One region of the Paenibacillus sp. J22R56 genome, then DNA from elsewhere that is predicted to be linked to it. Evidence: riboswitches for the same ligand, from Rfam matches in the RefSeq annotation. Region 1 holds a riboswitch; the other holds the start of a gene.

Region 1 (10,789 bases):
AACGGGAGGGAAATGTATCATGTCTCCACGCTACGTCAAACGTTTGCTCTTGTTTACGCTTACCGCCGTCCTGCTCGGCCTCTCTATCCAGCAGGGCTTCGGCCGCGCTTGGCAATCTCAATATACTTATGCATTTGCCCCCGCCGCCAAAGCAGCGACCGATTCTGCACCAAAATCGGCCAAGCCGCCTGCCTCGTCCCAACCTGACCAGGTAGCGCCTAAGCCGCAGGCTCTTAGCAAAAGGGTCACCGAGTACCATATCAACGTTGCGCTTCGCGATGATATTCGGTACTTAGACGGACAGCAGACCGTTACCTGGACCAACCCAGGCAAAAAAACGGTGTCCGAGCTATACTTCCATCTCTATCCGAATGCCTTCATGTCGGACAAAACCACGTTTATGCAGGAGTCTGGCGGCAAGCTGCGCTCGGACAAGGCAACAGAAGCCAGTCAGGGCTATATGAAGCTGCAGACACTGGAAACGACGGAAGGGGAAAGCCTGCTTCCACGGCTGCATTATGTACAACCAGATGACAACAATCCGAACGACTTCACGCTGGCCAAGCTTAAACTTCCCGCACCAGTAGCGCCAGGCAAGTCCGTCACCTTACAGATGAGCTTTGAAGTGAAGCTCCCAGAAGTATTCGCCCGTATGGGCTACTCCGGCAACTATGTGATGGCAGGACAATGGTTCCCTAAGCTGGCCGTTTATGAGACAGCGGGTACAAGAGGCCGGACATCGGAAGGCTGGAACATTCACCAGTATCATGGCAACTCCGAGTTTTACAGCGACTTCGGTATTTACTCCGTTCGTATTCAAGTACCGGATTCCTACATTGTTGCAGCTACAGGCTTCCAGACCAAAGCCGTGGAGAAAAAGGACAGCAAAGCGATCTATCAGTTCTACGCCGATGATGTCCATGACTTTGCCTGGTCTGCTTCTCCGGATTTTATCTACTTTGAAGATACCTTATCTGGGCCGGGTATACCGGGTGTCCGGATCAAGCTGTATCTCGATCCCGCGCATGCAGAGCTGAAGGACCGTTATATGCATGCGGCTAAATCCGCGCTTTCTAAGTATGGACAATGGTATGGCGAGTATCCGTATTCCACCCTATCCATTGTTGTCCCACCTAAAGGGGCGAATGGCTCCGGAGGGATGGAGTATCCAACGCTTGTGACTGCTTTCGCAGCAGAGACGAGTAATCCTGGCTACAGCCTTGAGAGAACGGTCATTCACGAGGTTGGTCATCAATATTGGTACGGTATGGTTGCCTCGAATGAATTCGAAGAAGCATGGCTCGATGAAGGCTTCACTTCTTATGCAGAGGATAAAGTGATGGCTAGCGAATATGGTGTTGAAGCGAATCTGCCTCTGGAAGCCAGCTACATGACCGCTCCCGCTCCTCTGAAGCAGCCTTCCTGGGCTTATCCGAGCAATAACGTCTATGCGGAGAATGTGTATATGCGGGCGAAGCTCGTACTTATCGGCATTGAGAACCAGGTTGGCGAAAAAATGATGCAGAAGATCATGCGCACTTATTTCCAAAAGTTTAAGTTCAAGCATCCCTCAAGCGCTGACTTCCAGCGGGTTGTCGAAATGGTCACGAAGCAGAAATGGACCAATTACTTCGACCAATATGTCTACAACAATCAGATGGCAGACATTTCAGTAGAATCTATTAATGTACGACCCGTTGAACAGGATGGAGCGCCCATGTACGAATCAGTGGTGCTTATCCAGCGTAATGGCGGCTACAACGGGCCGATTCCGGTAGTTCTGAAGTTCAAGGACGGCACAACCATTCCGAAGACTTGGGATCCGGAAGACTCTCAAATCCAATACAAAGTGGTCCATAGCTCCCCGCTTGAATGGGTGGCGATTGATCCACAGCATACAAACGTGCTCGACAACAAACATATTAACGATTATTTGAAGGCGGACTTATCGGAAGTTACACGTACGCGCTGGAGTCTTGGCGCCTCTAACGTTATCCAGGGACTGCTCGGATTACTGGGCTGGTAGGCATGCTTTCGAAGTAGAATTGCTTCACAATTCTTTTAAGGAGGTTTGCAATGAAAAATCATATGATGCAAGGCTGGCGGCTCGCGATCAAGCACTTCTATATTGTCATACTGCTGTTCCTATACCAGCTGCTGTGGGGGTTCTTCCTGTACCGGTTTATCGATTCGGTTGTCTCGCCGCTGCTGCAGCGATTCCCGGATCACTCCCCTGCGAATTCAGCGATTCAGCTATTTATGAGTGAAGCTCAATTCCAGATCATGAAGACGGATTTGCTTACCCCATACTTATGGCTGCTTGGCGGCTTATTCGCAGCAAGGATGCTCCTCTCCCCTTTGTTTAACGCAGGACTGTTATACTCTCTGCAGCATGCCTCAGAATCCGGAGGTACACAGTTCCTTCAGGGCATTCGAAAAGCATGGAAGCCTGTAACGCTGCTTTACTGGATCGAGACGTTACTCGCCCTTGCTCCTGCATGGTGGCTGGCACCTAGGGGACTGGATGCATTACTTCACAGTCGTTCAATCGGAGATCTCCTGCAGCAGCTGCTTCCCGCTGCGGGAGGCTGGTTGATTTGGGGTATCCTGCTCCATCTCCTCTTCCTCGCCATGCAATTTGGCGCTACAAGTGAGAAAGGCGGCGGCATTTTCCAATCGCTTGGTGTTGCGATCAAGCATCTGCTGCCTTTCGCCGGCTTATCACTCTTAATGTGGGCTATTGGTTCGGGAATTGGATTGTTTGTCACAAGCTTTTCTCTTGTATGGGCCGGATTCATTGCCCTGATTGTCCATCAGGGTTACCATCTTGTCCGTACCTTGATGAAAGTATGGACTCTAGCCTCCCAATACGACATTTTGAGATCAAAAGAAGTTTAAAATTTTCTCATAATTATAGAGGCAGCCCGCCCTGCGACCTAGTCGTAGCGCGGGTTTTTCGCGTTTTTTCGGGAAGGCTTGTCTTTCATTCTCCAAATAAATCAACATATTTGCTAGAAAAAACACATAGTAAAGAGTTAGTAAATCGGAATAGTGCTAATCTGCTAGTCTGTGCGTCCTATAAAGATGCGGCCAACCGCAAGATCCCCATTTTTCCGCTTAGATTAGCCAAAAGGTTCCATGAGAATTATTAGAATTTGCCAGATTGGGGAGGAGATAAGCGAAAATTACCGAATAGTTACCAAGTACATAATTTACACTGCCAAATTCCTTGTACTGGAAACGGGGGAACCACCTCTGGGTGAATTGACTTCGACGTCCGATTATGAAGATCGGCGCCTGAGAAGTCATAGGGATCCTTCAACCGAACCCCACAGCTAACCTCGTCGGCATTGGAAGGAGTTTCACCGTTTTGAAAAAGGTTACTGCACTTATTCTTGGGCTTGCGCTAATGCTGGCTTTCCAAGCTGGAAGCGTTTTCGCAGACTCCAAAATGGACGGCATTGTCAGTGATTTAATTGGCACGCCGTACGTTGCAGGCGGAACATCATCGAAAGGATTCGACTGCTCTGGTTTTTCTTCGTTTGTATTCGAGAAAATGGGCGTTGATCTTCCTCGTACATCCGCTTCGCAAGCACAAACAGGTAAGAAGATCGCCAAGAGTGATCTGATCGCCGGAGATCTCGTGTTCTTCAACACGAACGGTCGTGGTGTATCTCATGTCGGCATTTATGTAGGAGATGGCCAGTTTGCTCACGCTTCGTCCAGCAAGGGCGTTACGATCAGCAATCTCAGCGACTCCTATTATGTAAATCGGTATGTGACTGCTCGACGTGTCATGGACCCTACTACTTTCACCAAATATGCCGACGAACAATAGAATTGAGCGGGCCCGCTTCAATTGAAGCGGCAGGCAAAATTCCTACAATAAAGCCGCATGCTGCTTGTCCAACTGGACAAACCGCTTGCGGCTTTATTGTTTGTTTGTTGCTATTCGGATTAGGTTGTTAGGACACTGCCGTCGCCTGCCGCCTGCCTAACGCCAGCATCGCAAGCAAGACGACAAACATCGCTATAATAAACGCTCCGAGAATCCAGACCGTACGGTCTGCACCATAGCTGTCCATCATCCATCCCGTCAATTTCGGGAAGATCGCACCGCCTATCCCGCCGCAAGCAACAAGCAGGCTGGTCGTCCGCTCTGTCATGCCTGGAATAAGTCCATTCGCAAATACAAGTGCAATGCCGAATACACCGGAGAAGAACAATCCACTTAATCCGACAAGGACCAGCATGCCGCTTAACTGGCCGACCGCTCCCATCGCAAGAATGATAATACAGGCTCCTGCAATGGCGACAAACAGGTATCGGAAGTAGCCGACACGATCTGCCAGACGTCCAGCGAATAGTCGGCCAAGAATCATCGTGCCCCAGAATAGGCTTAACGTGGAAGGCGCGCTCGCCTCTGTCATGCCGGACCGCTCAATCATAATAGACGGCAGATAGTTGGAAAAGCTCATCTCCACCCCAACATAGATGACGAAGAACAACGCAGAAAGCAGCAAGAACGGAAGGGCTGCTCTCTTATAACCAAACCATCCTTTTGTTCGCGGTGCACTGGTTTCCCGCTCTACATGTTCCTTGTTGGCTCTGCCATGATAACCAATCTTGTCATCTATCGATCCAAATGATAGCGTCATCCATAAGATAAAGGTTATGCCGGCAAGAGCAGATAGAATTGGGAAGGATACCTGCCAAATATCATATTTGATCAATATACTTGCCATGGTCGGCATTAAGAAGGCTCCGATACCAAAGAACGTTTCCAGCTGGGTCATCGCATTAGCTTTCCCGTTCTCCTCTGCCAATTCAATGACCATTGCTCCGATAACGGATTCCGTCATCCCAAATCCAAAGCCTGCGAACAAGGCGATAAACAGCATCAGCCCCCACGAATCGGGAGTCAGACTGTAGGCTGCTTCACCAAGGGTCAGAAGCCCTAATGAGAGGAGTACTCCCCCTCTTTTGCCAACCTTTGACGTAATAAATGGAGAGAGCAAGACACCCACCAAAAAACCAAGAAACTGATTCATCATCCATTGCCCGCCGTCATCATAAGACAAGTCGTACTTATCGAGCATCTGCTCCATGACCGAGCCGCCCACGACATGAGCTAATCCAATGACGAGATAAGACAAACAGCCAAGTGCTATTAATTTGCGCATCGTAAAAGTTCTCCTTAGATATCCTTCAGCCAAATCCGAATGAAGTCGATAAGTGAATGTTATAATGGAAAAAAACTTATTGATTCATGTTGAGGGTATACAAATGACTAATTTTTCCGATGAGCTTTATTATAAACGATCCTTGGTGGACATGACTATCCAGCCAATGGAAATGGAGCATGCCAAACAAATCTGTGAATGGCAATACGAATCGCCGTATGACCTATACCACTGGCCTTCCTGGGACATCATGCAGCAGGACGAAATCGAATTCGGCGATCCAGTCCTGCGGCGCATGCAATATGCTGCCGTCTTGAATCGCAGACAGGAGCTCATTGGTTTTGCACAATTTTTCCCCATTGTTGGTGTAACACGCCTCGGGCTTGGATTGCACCCTGCCCTATGTGGCAGAGGTATAGGAACGGACTTCACCCGATTGATTACCACTGAAGCCATTCATAGAGCTCCCAAGAACAGTATTGATCTTGAGGTGCTAACCTGGAATGTTCGAGCGATTAGAACCTATGAACGAGCAGGTTTCATTGTTGACGATACTTATGTAAGACAGACGCCGGAAGGACCAGCAGAGTTCCATTGTATGGTGTACCAGTCCTCCCCTTAATATCCCTATAAGCGATAATAGTCAGGCTCAGGATCTTTCATATCCACAAATAAAATAATGCCGGGTTTAGCCAATACCGATACGGTTCTGATCCATGCTCTCGAATCGAGGTCGGTATAGGCTCGTGATACCATAGAACGACGTTTCTCGCTAAGCTGTACCACATTGGGAACAAAATACGGGCGCCAGCTCCAGTTCGCTCCGCAATATTCATCCTCCCGCCGCCAGCTTCCATCAACTGGCCTTCTGGAATAGTTGGACGAAATTTGAATGCCGTCATCTCGGCACAGGTAGACACGGATACAGTTACTGTCCAGCTCCTGCAGTAGTCTGACGATCCATTCGTTATCTTCTTCTTCCAGCTCCTCCAGATGACCAATCCGGTCAACCCTGCCTGCCAGCCTGTCCGACAAATACCGCCAATAATTCTCCGAATAGAGCTGCAGCTGCCGATGTGCCTCCAGCTCTTCTTCTAATAAAGAAGCAAACCGAAACGGCTGCTCGAAATCCGGCTCTGCCTTTGCAAACAAAAAGCCCTGAACATACCGGACACCTGCCTGCATCGCTCTCGCCAGATCCTGCCTAGTCTCGACACCTTCCGCAAGCAGCGATGCGCCAAGCTGATCAGCGAGCGCCGAGAAGGAGCGCAATGTACCAAGATAACCGTCGTGGTTCGCACTTCGTTTCAGCATATGCATGTCGATTTTCAGGATATTCGGTTGAATGAGCGCAATCCGATCTATGCCGCTAAAGCCGCTGCCTACATCATCAATTGCGATAAGACAGCCCTTAGCACGGTACATATCAATAACCTCGCGCAGCTCCTCCATCTCGCCATTAAAGCTTTCTTCGGTAATCTCAATGACAACTCTGCTCGGGTCGATCTGGTATTTGTCGAGCAGAGAGAGGGTATAGAGCTCCCCGGATTGCATACCGTGATGCATCCAGTTTGGCTTTAAATTAATAAACAGCATTGGAGGCTGGTCCGTTGCCGCGATTTTCTGGAAAGCCTGCTCGCGTAAAATGCGGTCCACTGCAATATGATCCTCTAACGGAATCGTTGGATCACAAAAAAACGGACCCAAGCTGCGGACAGCATCATCCTTGCAGGCTCTTCCAAGCACCTCATAGCCAACTACTTTTCTCGTATCAAGCGCGATGATCGGCTGATAGAAGGCAGACAGCTGCTCGCCCTCGAGCTCTAATGTCTGCGGTATCGTCGTATTTGATAAGCAGTCGTTCGTCACGCTCACGCTCTCCCTTTACTACCTTTATGTCAAACGAATCATGCGCGTCACGTTATCTCCTTGGGACACTTCAATGACATGATGCTTCGGATGGTACGTAATTGATCCTTTGCCAACCTCGATCATCGGCTGTTCTCCAAGACCGAAGAACACATCGTCCGCAAGCGCCTCCATTACTTCATGACGGTCATCATCACCAAGTGCGGCCCACTCTTCTTCTTCCATCTCGAAAAAGGTATAGCTGCCTTCCACTTCGCCGACGGCTTCCGTCAGCTCTTTCAATATATCTGCATATTCCCTTGCGTGCCTAACGCCCATTGCTGTTAACCACCTTTACCAAATTTATCTGCTATACATTCATTTTACCGCATTTTAACGAAAATTAACGCCTTCTCTCTTAAATCATTTCTGAAAGTCTAATTTCCATACGATAACTTGTCGATATAAGAACTAGAGATTTGTCGAAAACGTACTGGACGGGGTGCATGATGAAGAATTCTACAATTATCGGTATAGTATTAGGACTTGTTGCGGTACTGGTCGGCATGACGCTGAAGGGTGCCGCTCTAAGCAATCTGTTAAATCCCGCCGCTTATATGATTATCGTCCTCGGGACCATTGCCGCTATTATGATTGCCTTCCCGATGTCGGAGCTGTCCAAGGTTGGAAAACTATTCAAAATTGTTATTAAAGAGCAGCAGCTAATGCCGCGCGAGCAGCTCATCGAGAACTTTATGGAATGGGCATCCATCACACGCCGTGAAGGTCTTCTTGCTTTGGAAGCAAGGGTCGACGATATTGAGGATACTTTCCTCCGTAACGGCATGCGTATGATTATTGACGGCAACGATCAGGACTTTGTCCGCGATGTTCTGCTTGAAGATATCTCCGCAACGGAAGACCGTCACAAAGCTGGCGCGTTGATCTTCACGCAAGCTGGTACGTACGCTCCTACACTTGGTGTACTAGGTGCCGTAGTTGGTCTGATTGGTGCACTTGGACATATGGATGACATGGAGACTCTCGCTCATTCCATTGCAGGTGCCTTTATCGCAACTCTGCTTGGTATCTTCACCGGTTATGTGCTCTGGCATCCAATCGCGAACAAATTGAAACGTCTATCCAAGAAAGAAGTTCAGCTTCGCTTGATGATGGTTGAAGGTCTGCTGTCCATCCAATCCGGCGTATCAACAATTGCGATTAATCAGAAGCTGTCTGTATTCCTCACCCCAACGGAACGGGCGGCAATGAGGGAGAAGGAGGCTGGCGCTGGTGAAAAAGCGTAAGCACGACGACCATGAAGAACATATCGACGAGTCATGGCTTATCCCATATGCCGATTTACTAACACTACTCCTTGCGCTATTTATCGTATTGTATGCGGCCAGCTCCACGGACGCCAGAAAATTCGAGCAAATGAGCGAGGCCTTCAGCGCGGCCTTTAATTCAGGAGCCGGCATTCTGGACAACCCGGCGATTATTAAGTCGGGAGAGCAGCCCCAGCAGAAAATTGATGATGCGAAGAAGACCAATACAGAGAGTAAAGAAAATGACAGTGAATCGAATCTTCAAGAGCTGATGAAGAAAGAGCAGGAAGACCTGGAAAAGCTGAAGAAGCAGCTCGATCAATATATTAAGAAAAACGGCCTTTCCTCCGATCTGGAGACAAAGCTGAATCAATCACAACTGATGATTACCATCAGCGATAATGCGTTATTTGCATCTGGCAGCGATGCCCTCAAATCGGATTCGATTGAGCTCGCAGCGGCCATCTCCAAGATGCTCGAGCCTTATATCGGCTATGAGATTATTGTATCGGGCCACACTGATAATCAGCCGATTCGGACGCAGTCCTTCAAGTCCAACTGGGATCTCAGCTCTTCACGAGCGATCCGGTTCATGGATGTACTTCTCAAGAATAACAAGCTGAAGCCGGAGCGATTCAGCGCCATTGGATATGGCGAGTACCGGCCGGTGGCATCCAACGATACAACCGCTGGACGCGCCAAAAACCGCCGTGTTGAAGTATCGATTATCCGGAAATATGTCGATGCCACGAATGTTCAGCAAGTCCCTGCTACACCTAAACAATGATGAGAAAAATCCCCTGACCGATTTCGATCAGGGGATTTTCATTTGGATATGCAGCCTAAGAAGGCTTGTAATCCAGCGTATGGAACAGCTCTGCTTTCTCTGCTTCCGTTAGATCACGCCATTTGCCGATTGGCAGCTGGCCCAGTTGAATATTCATAACCCGAACGCGCTGCAGCTTCCGTACATGATAACCAAATGCTTCACACATCCGGCGAATTTGCCGGTTGCGGCCTTCGGTCAGAATAATCCGGAAGACGCGGTCCGTTACTCTCGTTACCTGACAAGGTAGAGTCATGCTTCCAAGTATTCGAACACCACTCGACATGCCGTTCACGAACTCTGCTGTAATCGATCGGTCAACCGTTACGATATACTCCTTCTCATGCTTGCCTTCCGAACGAAGAATCGGATTCACAATGTCTCCATCATTCGTCAGCAGAATGAGCCCATCCGAATCTTTGTCCAGCCGGCCGATCGGGAAGATCCGTTCTTGATGACCAACAAAGTCCACAATGTTGCCGCGAATATGCAGCTCTGTCGTACTGGTGATGCCAATTGGCTTGTTAAGCGCAATATACACATGATGCTTATGCTCGCCGATTCGTTTGCCGTCAATCCGCACATCATCGCCAAGCTCAGCCTGACTTCCTAGTTCTGCTTTCTCGCCGTTAATCGTGACACGTCCACTGTCAACCAGCTTATCCGCTTCACGCCGCGAGCAATATCCTGTCTCACTAATAAACTTATTAATACGCACAAATGTTCACCCCGTATTCTGTGCTGCCATTTCCGCTATGCGATTAGAGGAATACGTGTAGACAGCAGGCTGTCCTTCCATATTCTGCTCCTTGGCTTGCTCTATCATAGCTTGCTTCGCTGCTGTCCGCATGGCCTTAGCCACATGTTCTCCTGCAATTGGACGGTACTGCCGAAGCGAGCCTATCATTCCCCATTGTACTGCCTTCAACACGGCTGCGCCAATTCTTTCTCCCAGGCGGAACGACGGTCTTGCGCCTAATAATAAAGAAGGCCGAAATATACGCACCGAGTCCAGCGGAATCTGCACCAGCTGCTCCTCGAGTTCACCTTTTACCCGATTATAGAAAAAGGACGACGAGGATGAAGCTCCCATCGACGTAATAACCAAGTAATGCTTCGCACCTGTATGTTTCGCCCATTCAGCCAAGGCTAGCGGATAGTCATAATCCACCTTGCGGAAGGCTTCCTGCGAGCCTGCCGTCCTGATCGTCGTTCCAAGCGTACAAAACACGACATCCACCGACACATCATCAAGCGCTTCCCACATCCGGTCGAAATCCGCAATAATGACTCGCAGCTTCGTTCTAAAAGCCGGCTCCATCTGGGCCTGGCTAAGCGGGCGTCTGGCTAATACCGTAATGGAATGGCATGCCGGATCATTCAGCAGCTGCTCCAGCAGTGCTGATCCAACAAGTCCCGTTGCCCCTGCAATTAAGCTGCTGTATGTACCCATGCCTTCATTATTGTCCATTGACGGATAATTCCCCCTCAAACGACGTTCGTGTTCTGACCCAGTAATCCTTCAACTAGTATACCGCTGCCATTGTCTTCTTTCAAAGCGGGAAGCGAGATAATAATGGTCGTTCCTACGTTAACCTGACTTT
Region 2 (10,789 bases), on a different contig from region 1:
ATATCGGGTTTTATAAAGGTTCCGATGTCGCTAGAGCTACTCTGGTCAAAAAAGCACCTTCTTTCCCTTTTACCGGCTACGGCATCGGCAATAAGATCCGGATTCAGAAGCATCTGGTCTCGTCTTCTGTACTAAAGCCTTATCTGCTACCCACAGAACCGGTGAAAAATGCGGGCAGTTTTATCCTCTTTCTTAAAAAATATAGAAGCGTCATGCTCAAACCTATTAGTGGCTGGGGCGGAAGAGGTATCGTTCGCGTAACCGTGGAGAAGGATCATTTCAAAGTTCAGACCAACGGAGAGATGACACAAACGATGCATGCCGCGGGTCTCCGTTCTTATGTCCAAAGGGTCATAAGCAAAGAACGGCATATCATGCAGCAGTGGATCGATATCCGCAACAAGCAGGGTATTGTCTTCGATATTCGGTCACTTATGCTAAAGAGAAACGAAGGGGACTGGCAAACGACGGGGATCGCCGTGCGTGAAGCAAGGCGTGGACGAATTACCTCCAACCTGAAGAGCGGCGGTCATGCTTTTGAAGCGAGATCCTATCTAAAAAAAGAATTTGGTGACGAAAAAGGAGACGCTCTCGCCAATTCGATTCGAGAGGTTTCAGAATACATTCCTTCCTTTATGGAGAGATCATATCGTTCCCGGCTCTGCGAGCTTGGGATCGACCTCGCAGTTGATACACACGGCAAACTATGGCTGCTCGAGGTTAACATCAAACCAGGGAAAATGATAATGAGGCAGTTATACGGCCAAAAGGTGTGGGAGCAAACCCTGCATACACATTTTCAATATGCCCGCAGCCTGCTGCCGAAAACCATCAAGTAAACGGAGATGAATCATGAGCACGGAAATAACGATAACCGCGGTCGGGGATTTCCTGATGAAGACGCGAATCATCAACTCTTGCAAAGGCGAGAAGGGTTATTCCTTCGACCATTTGTTTGAGCCAATCGCCCCTTACCTGCGTAACGCCGATCTGACCATCGGTAACCTGGAAACCGTATTCGCGGGCAAAACATCCGATGACGCTTACAGCGTAGTGAAGCGGCATCCGCGGACGAACTGGCCGATGTTCAACTGTCCGGACGCTTTTGCCGATACACTCAAAAATCTTGGCTTCGACTTCGTCTCAACGGCCAACAACCATTGTATGGATAACGGTATTAATGGTCTGAAACGGACACTCCGAATACTAGATAACAAAGGTATTGCCCATACCGGGACGTACCGTACACCTAGTGAAGCGCAGCAAGCTGTTATCAAAGAAGTGAAGGGAATCAAGATCGGTTTCCTCGCTTATACGAAAACAACAAATAAAATCCCTGTTCCTTCTGACCATAAATGGGCAGTCGATCTGATTAACCCGACCAAAATGGTCTCCGACCTGAAACGGTTGAAAGCTAAAAAAGTCGATCTGATCATCGTTTCTCTCCATATGGGAAGAGAATATGCCAATTATCCGGTTCAAAAGCAAAAGGACATGGTGCAATTATTATTCAAACATGGCGCAGACATTATTCTGGGAGCTCATTCGCATACGATCCAGCCGGCTGTTTTCTATAAAAGTGGCTCAGGTATCCAAAAATTCGCTATCTATTCCCTCGGCAATATTATCTCAACACGCCTCTACTACAATGACCACACCCTAACAGGACTCATTACACAGCTCCAAGTTCGCAAATTGGACGACGGCTCGATCCGTATTAAAAAGATCGACTTCATTCCAACGTGGACACGAATATTAAAATCAGGCGGCCGAAGTGAATTCAAGGTCGTCCCGTTATCCCAACATCTCAAAAAGCTGGATTCCACCAACCCAGAAGCCATCCGTATGAAGCGTATGCTCCAGCATGTTAAGCATCATATCGTTAGCGATCCCTCCTCCTTCAGCGCGGAAATCATATAAAAAATGGCCGTACGGATATCCCGTACGGCCATTTTTGTTTCGGTTTTCTCTAAAGGTAATAATAAGGTTTAGCTTTTTTGATTTAGTTAAAACCCAAACGGAGTAGTTCGTATGATTCTTGAGAAGTGAAACGTCCGCCTTTGTTCGGGGGATTCCACCATAACCAACTCGTTCAAGGAATCCCTCGAACAACAGCGGTCGAAAGAACATACGAATACGCAGTTTGCTAGTTAACTCGATCAATAAGCTATCCTTATTTAATTACGCGTCTTCCCACGATGAAGCGAGTTTTATAATAGCTGGAGTTAACATCCGAAACAATAACGTCAGCCGAAGGGCTTGCGTTGTGAATCATTTTTCCATTGCCGATGTAGATACCGACATGACCTACGTCTTTATGGTTTTTCGAACCGCTGTTCCAGAAGAACAACAGGTCGCCTTTTTTGAAGTTGCCGTAGCCTACTTTTGTACCTACTTTAGCTTGATCATCATCATCACGGTTTACAAGAGTAACGCCAACGTTAGCAAGTTTATATACAAGTGCAGTAAAGCCGGAGCAATCTGTTGCGTAAGGTGCTTTCTTCTCTTGACGGTTCTGCCAGCTTACATAATTGACATGACCTTTCAAGTTCATTGCGGTTTGGACAACCTTTGCTCTCTTCGCATCTGCAGACATCGAAGCGGCATCCGCCGTCGTATGTAGCAGCGCTGTTACCGGTAATGCGATAGCCACCAAGAGCATCGCGATTTTTGTCATAAATTTCATTTGTTGTTCACTCCCTATCTTCGTTGATAGGGCTAATTATAAAGAGGCTCAGAGCTGGATAGTACCCGCAAAAATTGGAAACGAGCGGTAAATGAAAGCGTTAAGAATGCTGAAAACTAGGTGTTTCATGAGGTTCACCCACTTTCTGAGAATCATATGAGCTTTGATGAGTATTTTCTTACTTGTTGCTTCGTGGTTCGTATGCTATAATCCGTAATTTTCATATTTTCTCACAATTAAGCCCACTCTCCATAATTAGAGAGCGGGCTCACTTACGGCTTAAAGCCGTGCCTCTTCTATTATAATGCTTTTAAAGCTTCGGCAATCTCGATACACAGATCTTCGGCTTGCGGTACAAAGCCTAAGCGATCGATGAACGCATGGGTGCAGCCTTTGTAACGAATCGTCTTAACCGGAACACCCGCTTCAGCAAGCTGCTTGCTGTAAACTTCCGACTGAATTCGCAAACCATCAAATTCTGCTCCTATGCAAAGCGTACGCGGCAATCCCTTGCTGTCCCCTAGAAGCGGACTGACATAGGGATTATGGACGTCCTCCTCGGTTGGCAGATAAAGCTCCCATGCTTTTTTCCCTTCAGGATCAGCCTTCGTAGGTCGTCCGATGCCAAGCATCGGATCAATCATCGCCCTTTGCTCTTCCGACATCTCGAATTGCGACAGCTCCCAGCGATAACCTTTCACATCATTAAGGAAGGTGACACATGGATAGATCAACACTTGCTGGGCAATCATACGAGTGCCTAGATCCCGGTCTTTGAGCGCTGCTGCTGCAGTTAAGTTGCCACCAGCACTATCGCCGCCAACCGCGATCCGGTTCCGGTCTATGCCATACTCTTCCGCATGCTCGTAAATATATTGAACGGCGTTAAAGCAATCATTAAAACCGTTCGGGAATTTATGCTCCGGTGCCAGCGAATAATCAATATTAAAGACGACAGCATCCGCCAGTTCTGCAATCAGCCGGCATGGATTCTCAACCGCAAATACCGTTCCGCCGATCCATCCGCCGCCGTGAATATAAATGAGACAGGGTTTGTTCGGCTTGCGCATCGATTTACGCGGATAATACCGCCAAAGGCCAACCTCATTATCGCCAAGCTGTATCCGTTCATAACCCGTGTATATCTCGACCGTATTCAAGTTCCGATTCGGAAAACCCATTGAATCTCGAATGAGCTGAAGCTGCTGTTCCGGTGTAGGCGGCGCGGCAGGTGGGTCCTGTTGCTGGCTGACATCCATCCACTGCCTGATCAGTTTAAGCTCATACGGATCCAAGTAACCTGCTCTTGTCTCTTCCGGATTACCTTTTACAATAACCGATGTTCCGTTCAAACTTACTTCTTCCTGCTGAGCCTGTAAAGCACTGACTAGTTCTTGACTGTACTCTCTCATTAAATAGAAGCCTCCCGGGATGTGAGTTACTATCCCTAACTACTTCTACTTCAATTCAAGAACATCCTTTATTCACTTTAGGAAGTTGTTCCTGCGATATATATACCGTATGGTCATCATGATCGGTCAAATCATCAATCCAAGCAGCCTCTGGGGGACAGTCGAGCATCATGAAACGTCCATTGCCATCTTCTTTATAATGATGATATTTTACATAGGCTTTGCCGCTTTCAATATCTAGAAGCTCAATCTTGCCAAAGGTATGCGCCATTAACAATCTGATGCGCTGGCCAAGCTCTGCGGTCAGTACTTTTGCTTGCTCTACAATAGAAAAAATGCTCTTCAGAGACAAAACGGAATCAGCGTATGCGGTATGAGGACGGTTAACGATAAAGGAATAAGGCGTAATCCCGGCTCTGGACAATTGATCGATCAGCTTGCCTAGTACAAGCGGGTCATTATTGACGCCTTTAACAATAGGGGTTTGATTGACGACTATAGCTCCTGCCTGATGCAGCGCATTAAAGGCTTTCTTCGCTTCTAACGTTATTTCGCGCGGATGATTAATGGAAGTCATGATATAAATCCGTTTCTCTGGACTTGAGAACTTATGAAGCATATCTAACAGCTCGGAATCCTCATAGATCCGCATCGGGTTAAAGATCGGGATTCTAGAGTCCAGTCGGATCGTACCTACATGATCCATTTCCCGCAGCTGTTCAATAATTCGGCGCAGCTTAGATGTAGCTAATAAGAGGCTGTCTCCACCAGTCAGTACAACTTTATGGATTTCGGTATGTTCTGCAATATAGGCAAGTCCTTCTGCAGCATGGGAGACGGAAAGCAACGCCATCGAATGGTAGACATGCTTACAGCCACTAGTGTCCTCCAAGGTCTCTCCGTGAGCTTCCCCGGCTGTTGCAATCAGGTGCTTACGGATCGGATCCTTCGGATCATCCCAGTCAATCAAGTTTAAGTAGTAATCATTGACGCGAAAATGCTTCTTAAGCCGCTCTCTCTCCGCCTCTGACAGCCCTGCCGATCTTCCTTTATCAGCCATTGGTTGTACCATTCGTCATCCCTCCAAAAGGTTTGTTGACTTTCTCACCTACTTGCCGGGAAGTCCATCCCACCCCCATGAAAAATAAAAAAAGACCCCAGCAGCACAGAGCATAGGCATGCTCTGTGTGCATGTGGGCCTTTAAACAGAAAAAGACCCTGTTAAAGGGTCTAATAATTCGCAATGTTATTCGCAAAAGACCCATCTCAAGCTGACGAGGTTAGCTGACGGACTCGGGATAGATGGTTCCCTACAGCCAAAGACTGGCTGATTCGCCCCAAAAGATTGGTTTCCCCGCTTCTCGGCGTACCGAGAACTAAGCTTATTGTAATTATCTCACAATTCTTAATATTGTCAATAATTAAGTAAATAAAAATCCCGCCCAAATTTCGCGGACGGGATCCCTGCTATGCTCACTCACTTTTTATCCACCTGAAGAAGAGATAAGTGCTTTACGGAATACGTATCTTTGATTGTATCTTCTGAAATAACATTCAACTTAATCAGACCGGCGATTTTGGAGGAGTCAGGCTTTGAGAGCAGCCGCCATACTTCCGGATCCGGAAGAGCTGCGAACAGCTTTGTCTCGTCGAATTCCTTGCGCTCCTGTGAGACAATCTTTACTTTATAGCTTCCAATCTCAAGTTCCGAGAGCTCCTGCTCGGTACAATGCTTCACAATTTCACCGCGCAGCTCAGATAATTCCTGCTCAATCTCTTTCTGCTTCTGCTTTAATCGGTAATATCGCTTAACCGTCTTGTCTTCCACATTATTCACGCTCCTCTTTCTCATATCTATGATCAAAAGAGCGGAATTAGGACAAGACATGCTATTGAGGGACAAGTCCTCTGCGTCGGTAAGCCCAGTGGTTGGTCGGGCCATGTCCACTGCCGATAGCAATGCTATCCTCAATAGCTGCTTGAATGTACGCTTTTGCTTGACGTACTGCTTCCTCTATTCCAAGTCCCTCTGCGAGGCCTGCTGTCAGAGCTGCCGAATACGTACAGCCGGTGCCATGTGTACGCGCAGTTTCGATTCGCTTGCCCGACAACTCGCTAAAGCTGCTGCCGTCGAACAACAAATCAACCGCTTCTGCTCCTGCTTCATGCCCGCCTTTGATAAGGACATATTTGGCGCCAAAATCAACAAGCTTCTTCGCTGCTTCTACCTTATCTGCTTTATTGCGGATTCCCATCCCAGTTAGATACTCGGCTTCTGGAATGTTAGGCGTAATAATCATTGTAAGCGGGAGCAGCTTGCGGGTGAGCGCCCGGATCGCATCCGCTTGAAGCAGTGAAGCTCCTCCTTTGGCAATCATCACAGGATCAATCACTACCTTCGTCCAACCGAAGAAAACAATCGCCTCTGCGACCGCCTCGATGATCTCCGCGCTGAATAACATTCCTGTCTTCATCGCATCAACACCAATATCGCTGCCTACGGAATGAATTTGTGCCGTTACTGCTTCCTTTGTAAGCGGGAATACGCCTTGAACACCAAGTGTATTTTGCGCAGTTACTGCAGTCAGGGCAGACATGCCGTACACGCCTAGCTCCTGGAACGTTTTCAAATCTGCCTGAATACCGGCTCCGCCGCCGCTGTCTGAACCAGCAATCGTCAAAGCTCTTGCCACTTTCCCGTTTATGTACTCCGACATCTTAATTCTAACCTCCTTTCTATTGTATTTAATGAGTGAACCGTTCAGGCGCAAACGCCGATAACGGACTACCGCCATCGATATAATCGGCAACGACCTGTGCCGTTACCGGGCTAAGCAAAATACCATTGCGATAATGGCCAGCCGCCATAACGACACGGCCGGCAGATTGCTGTAAAGGGCCGAGCAGCGGAAAACCATCTTGCGTGGAAGGCCGAAGGCCTGCCCAGCGATGGAATGGCTCCTGCTCCGCCAGGAACGGGAACGCCTGCTTATTCCATTTGCGCAGCCGCTCGATTCCACGCTCCGTTACACTTGTATCAAACCCCGCTACATCCTCGGATGCACCGCAGACAAGTGTACCGTTCTCCTTGGCAACGAGGTATCCCTGATTGCAGAACACCATATGCTGCACCGGCTTCACTTCCGCCTCATACGCACAGATCTGTCCACGGATCGGGTATACCGGAATGCGTATATCAAATGCCTCTTCCAGTTCCTGCGCCCACGCGCCGTTGCATACAACGAGCCGATCGCCAGTGAAGCTTTGTCCATCCTGCGAGACAACAACGATATCGTTACGCCATTCGGCAACAGTCACCTTACCTAGCTGCTCAAAGATCTGAACACCGATTAATCGGCATGCATGCTCAAGTGCCAGAACATAATCCGGCGCATACACATGGCTTTCCTCTGGTGTATATAGGGCTGCTTTTACTTCGCGCGACAACATAGGCTCCTGACGGAACAACGCATCCCCCTCCAGCACAATACCACTTGAAGCATGCTCATTCTGCCAGAGACGCCGCCCTTCTAGAGCCAGGCGATCAGCTTCATGGTAGGCAATATAAAGGCTGCCCGATTCGGTGTATTCAAAGGCTCGACCGGATATGCGGCGAACCTCATCCCGCCAAGCCGGGTACAGCCGTAAGCTTTCCTTGCACAGATGGAAAAAGTCGTCCGGCCCTTCTACATTTTCCGAGTAAGGCGCCAGCATCCCGGCAGCAGCACCGGAGGCTTGCCCGCCGCAGCGGCCAATCTCCACTACTGTCACTTGATGCCCCCGCTTCTGCAGCTCAAAAGCGCAGGAGAGACCAACAACGCCTCCGCCCATAATGACAATTGTTTCTCCCATGGTTAAACCAGCTTTCTATTTATTAATCCACGATGATATGACTATTTCACAATAAACTGTTCATGCCCGCTGCTTGCAGAGGCGTAACGCTTCTTCGATATCCGTCCAGACAAATACGACAGACGGCCTGCTTCAATGGCGAGTCTCATCGCCCGTGCCATGCCAACAGGGTCCTTCGCCTTCGCTACCGGCGTATTCATTAATACGCCAGAGACACCAAGCTCCATCGCCTGCGCGACATCGCTGACCGATCCAAGACCTGCATCCACGATAATCGGCACCTTCGCTTCTTCTACGATAAGGCCAATATTATAAGGGTTCAGAATCCCAAGACCTGTACCAATAGGGGCGGCGCCAGGCATAACCGCTGCTGCTCCGGCTTCCTCCAGCCTTTTGCACAGAATCGGATCATCCGACGTATAAGGGAGAACCGTAAATCCTTCTTTTACCAGAATTTCTGTTGCCTTCAGTGTCTCAAGCGGATCCGGCAGCAGCGTGCGCTCATTCGCGCTGATCTCTACCTTAATCCAATCGCTAAGTCCTGAAGCACGAGCTAGTCTTGCGATCCGCACCGCTTCCTCTGCTGTGCTGGCTCCCGACGTGTTCGGCAGGTATTGGAACGATTCACCTTCCACGTGCTGCAGGATCGAATCATCCTCCGTTGATGCGAGGTTAATCCTGCGAATGGCGAAGGTTAATACTTCTGCCCCGGACTCCCGGATTGCTTCCTTTTGCACATAGGGGCTTGGGAATAATCCCGTCCCGATAAAAAACCGCGAGGTCAGCTCATGTCCTCCAATATGCCATACATCCTTCTTCATCTGCTCAGCCTCCCCCAACAAAATGAACCAGCTCGATCTTCATCAGCGGTCGAACCTCGATGTCCGGCCACTGTTCCTTCGCAATAATCTCGCCGTCTGCTTCCACGACTAGCGGCCGCCCTTCTAAGCCAAAATGGACAACAACATCCTGAATCGTACGTGCTTCCAGTTCTTTGGCCTCACCATTAATGATCAGCTGCATGAGATTGCCCCGCTCCTTCCAGCTTGCGGAGGAAGGCCTGACAGGTACCTGCGACATCAGAGCTTCCGACGATCTCACTGACCGCACAAATACGGGTAGCTCCTGCTGCAATAACCTCATCCACATTGCTGAGCTTAATACCGCCAATCGCAACATATGGGATATTAACCCGCTCCGTAACCTGTTTCACATAAGCAACTGTCACTGGATCAACAACGTCCACCTTCGTCTTCGTTGGGAATACTGGACCAACGCCGATATAGTCGGCGCCTTGCTCCTCTGCAAGCAGCGCTTCCTCAATCGCATGCGTGGAAATTCCGATGATTTTATTACCAACACGGCGTCTTGCTTCCACAAGCGATACATCATCCTGTCCGAGATGAACACCGTCTGCGTCTACTTCCAGCGCAATGTCGATATAATCATTCACGATAAAGGTCACACCGTATTTTCGGGTCAGCTCACGCAGCGCTTTTGCTTTATTTAGCACTACTTCAGGGCTGCTGTCTTTGTCCCGCAATTGAACGATGTCTACACCGCCCTTAATCGCTTCTTCCATCACTTCCAGCATTTCTCGGCCTGGGTGGAACTGTTCTCCCGTGATCGCATACAGACGAAACTCCTTCATCCTGCTCTCATCTCCCTCTTATGTGTTAATGAATGGTTTTCTTAATAGCCGATATACCGGGCATACAACGTCTTGGCACGTACAATATCCTCTGTCCCCTGCACAAGAACCCTGCCATCTGGGAATAGGACAAGCCGTTCGCCTTCCGGCAGCTCGGCTTTCAGCAAATACGCGTTAAGCTCTACCTTTACCGCAGCAGGCTCCAGCCGTTTATGCCATTGCTCCAGATTAATAGACCCATGTCCACTGATCTGAACCGTACTGCGTCCACATAACGAGACTGTCTGATCCGTCTCAGTCATTTGCAGCGCCGGGTATTCCTTGAGCTGACAGCAAGGGCATTCTTTTGCCGCTTCACCCAGCTTCATCTCATAGTAGTAATTGCTCCACAGATCAAACGTAACAAGACTGTTTCGTCTTGCTTTGTCCGCTTCAACCAAATATTTAAGCGCCTCTACCGCTTGGTAGGAGGCGACAATATCAACAACCGGTGCAATAACGCCAATCGTATCGCAGGTTTGGCCGCCGCTGTCTGCCGAAGGCAGGAAGCAGCGCAGGCAAGGCGTCTTGCCCGGCACCAGAATCGCGCTCATGCCGCGCGAGCTTACTGCACCGCCATAGGTGAAAGGAATACCTTTGCGGAAACAGGCATCATTCAGCAGGAACCGTGTCTGGAAGTTATCCGTACCGTCGAGCACCAGATCCATACCGTCAAGCAAATCGTCAATATTATGGACCGTTACATCCGCCACTACCGCTTCAATCTTCACATCCGAGTTGATCCGGCGAAGCTTCCGCTCGGCAGCAATCGTCTTTGGATACCCCTCCCGTACATCATCCTCGTCGTACAGCATTTGACGCTGCAGATTACTTTTCTCCACATAGTCCCGGTCCACGATCCGAACCATTCCAACGCCTGCCCGAACCATATGATTGGCCAGTACGGTACCAAGCGCGCCCATGCCAATGATGCATACGGCGCTTTCGCTCAGCTTCTGCTGACCACTTTCGCCGATAGGGGCGAACAGCATCTGCCTTGAATATCTCTCCAGTCTCTCATCCATCTGCCAAACCTCCTAAAAAGAATTGTCACTCTAATGGGCTCTTTAAGGCCATTGTGGCAATTCTTACTTCGTAAGCATTTGCTTAAAGAATTGTCACACTAATAGGCTCTTTAAGGCCATTGTG

Evidence for each region. Region 1 has a riboswitch for cyclic di-AMP ahead of AC0YNT_RS29715 (C40 family peptidase). Riboswitches for the same ligand answer to the same signal wherever they lie in the genome.
Region 2: linked by a shared signal. The riboswitch ahead of AC0YNT_RS19980 (KamA family radical SAM protein) and the one ahead of AC0YNT_RS29715 (C40 family peptidase) in region 1 are both predicted to bind cyclic di-AMP.

Annotation. Positions count from the first base shown of each region.
Region 1 covers NZ_JBWDNV010000017.1:21,700-32,488, reverse strand. The annotation lists gene AC0YNT_RS29725 (M1 family metallopeptidase) at 20-2,026, shown strand; gene AC0YNT_RS29720 (hypothetical protein) at 2,077-2,898, shown strand; cyclic di-AMP (ydaO/yuaA leader) riboswitch at 3,209-3,365, shown strand; gene AC0YNT_RS29715 (C40 family peptidase) at 3,371-3,838, shown strand; gene AC0YNT_RS29710 (MFS transporter) at 3,966-5,183, opposite strand; gene AC0YNT_RS29705 (GNAT family N-acetyltransferase) at 5,287-5,805, shown strand; gene AC0YNT_RS29700 (EAL domain-containing protein) at 5,811-7,052, opposite strand; gene AC0YNT_RS29695 (hypothetical protein) at 7,077-7,370, opposite strand; gene motA (flagellar motor stator protein MotA) at 7,541-8,338, shown strand; gene motB (flagellar motor protein MotB) at 8,322-9,146, shown strand; gene rluF (23S rRNA pseudouridine(2604) synthase RluF) at 9,202-9,903, opposite strand; gene AC0YNT_RS29675 (NAD-dependent epimerase/dehydratase family protein) at 9,910-10,656, opposite strand; gene AC0YNT_RS29670 (ATP-binding protein) at 10,674-10,789, opposite strand, start outside.
Region 2 covers NZ_JBWDNV010000008.1:200,768-211,556, forward strand. The annotation lists gene AC0YNT_RS19960 (YheC/YheD family protein) at 1-839, shown strand, start outside; gene AC0YNT_RS19965 (CapA family protein) at 853-1,920, shown strand; gene AC0YNT_RS19970 (C40 family peptidase) at 2,174-2,686, opposite strand; gene AC0YNT_RS19975 (alpha/beta hydrolase) at 2,986-4,098, opposite strand; gene AC0YNT_RS19980 (KamA family radical SAM protein) at 4,154-5,170, opposite strand; cyclic di-AMP (ydaO/yuaA leader) riboswitch at 5,355-5,491, opposite strand; gene AC0YNT_RS19985 (hypothetical protein) at 5,576-5,926, opposite strand; gene thiD (bifunctional hydroxymethylpyrimidine kinase/phosphomethylpyrimidine kinase) at 5,988-6,815, opposite strand; gene thiO (glycine oxidase ThiO) at 6,844-7,950, opposite strand; gene AC0YNT_RS20000 (thiazole synthase) at 7,992-8,771, opposite strand; gene thiS (sulfur carrier protein ThiS) at 8,776-8,973, opposite strand; gene thiE (thiamine phosphate synthase) at 8,957-9,601, opposite strand; gene AC0YNT_RS20015 (thiazole biosynthesis adenylyltransferase ThiF) at 9,643-10,665, opposite strand.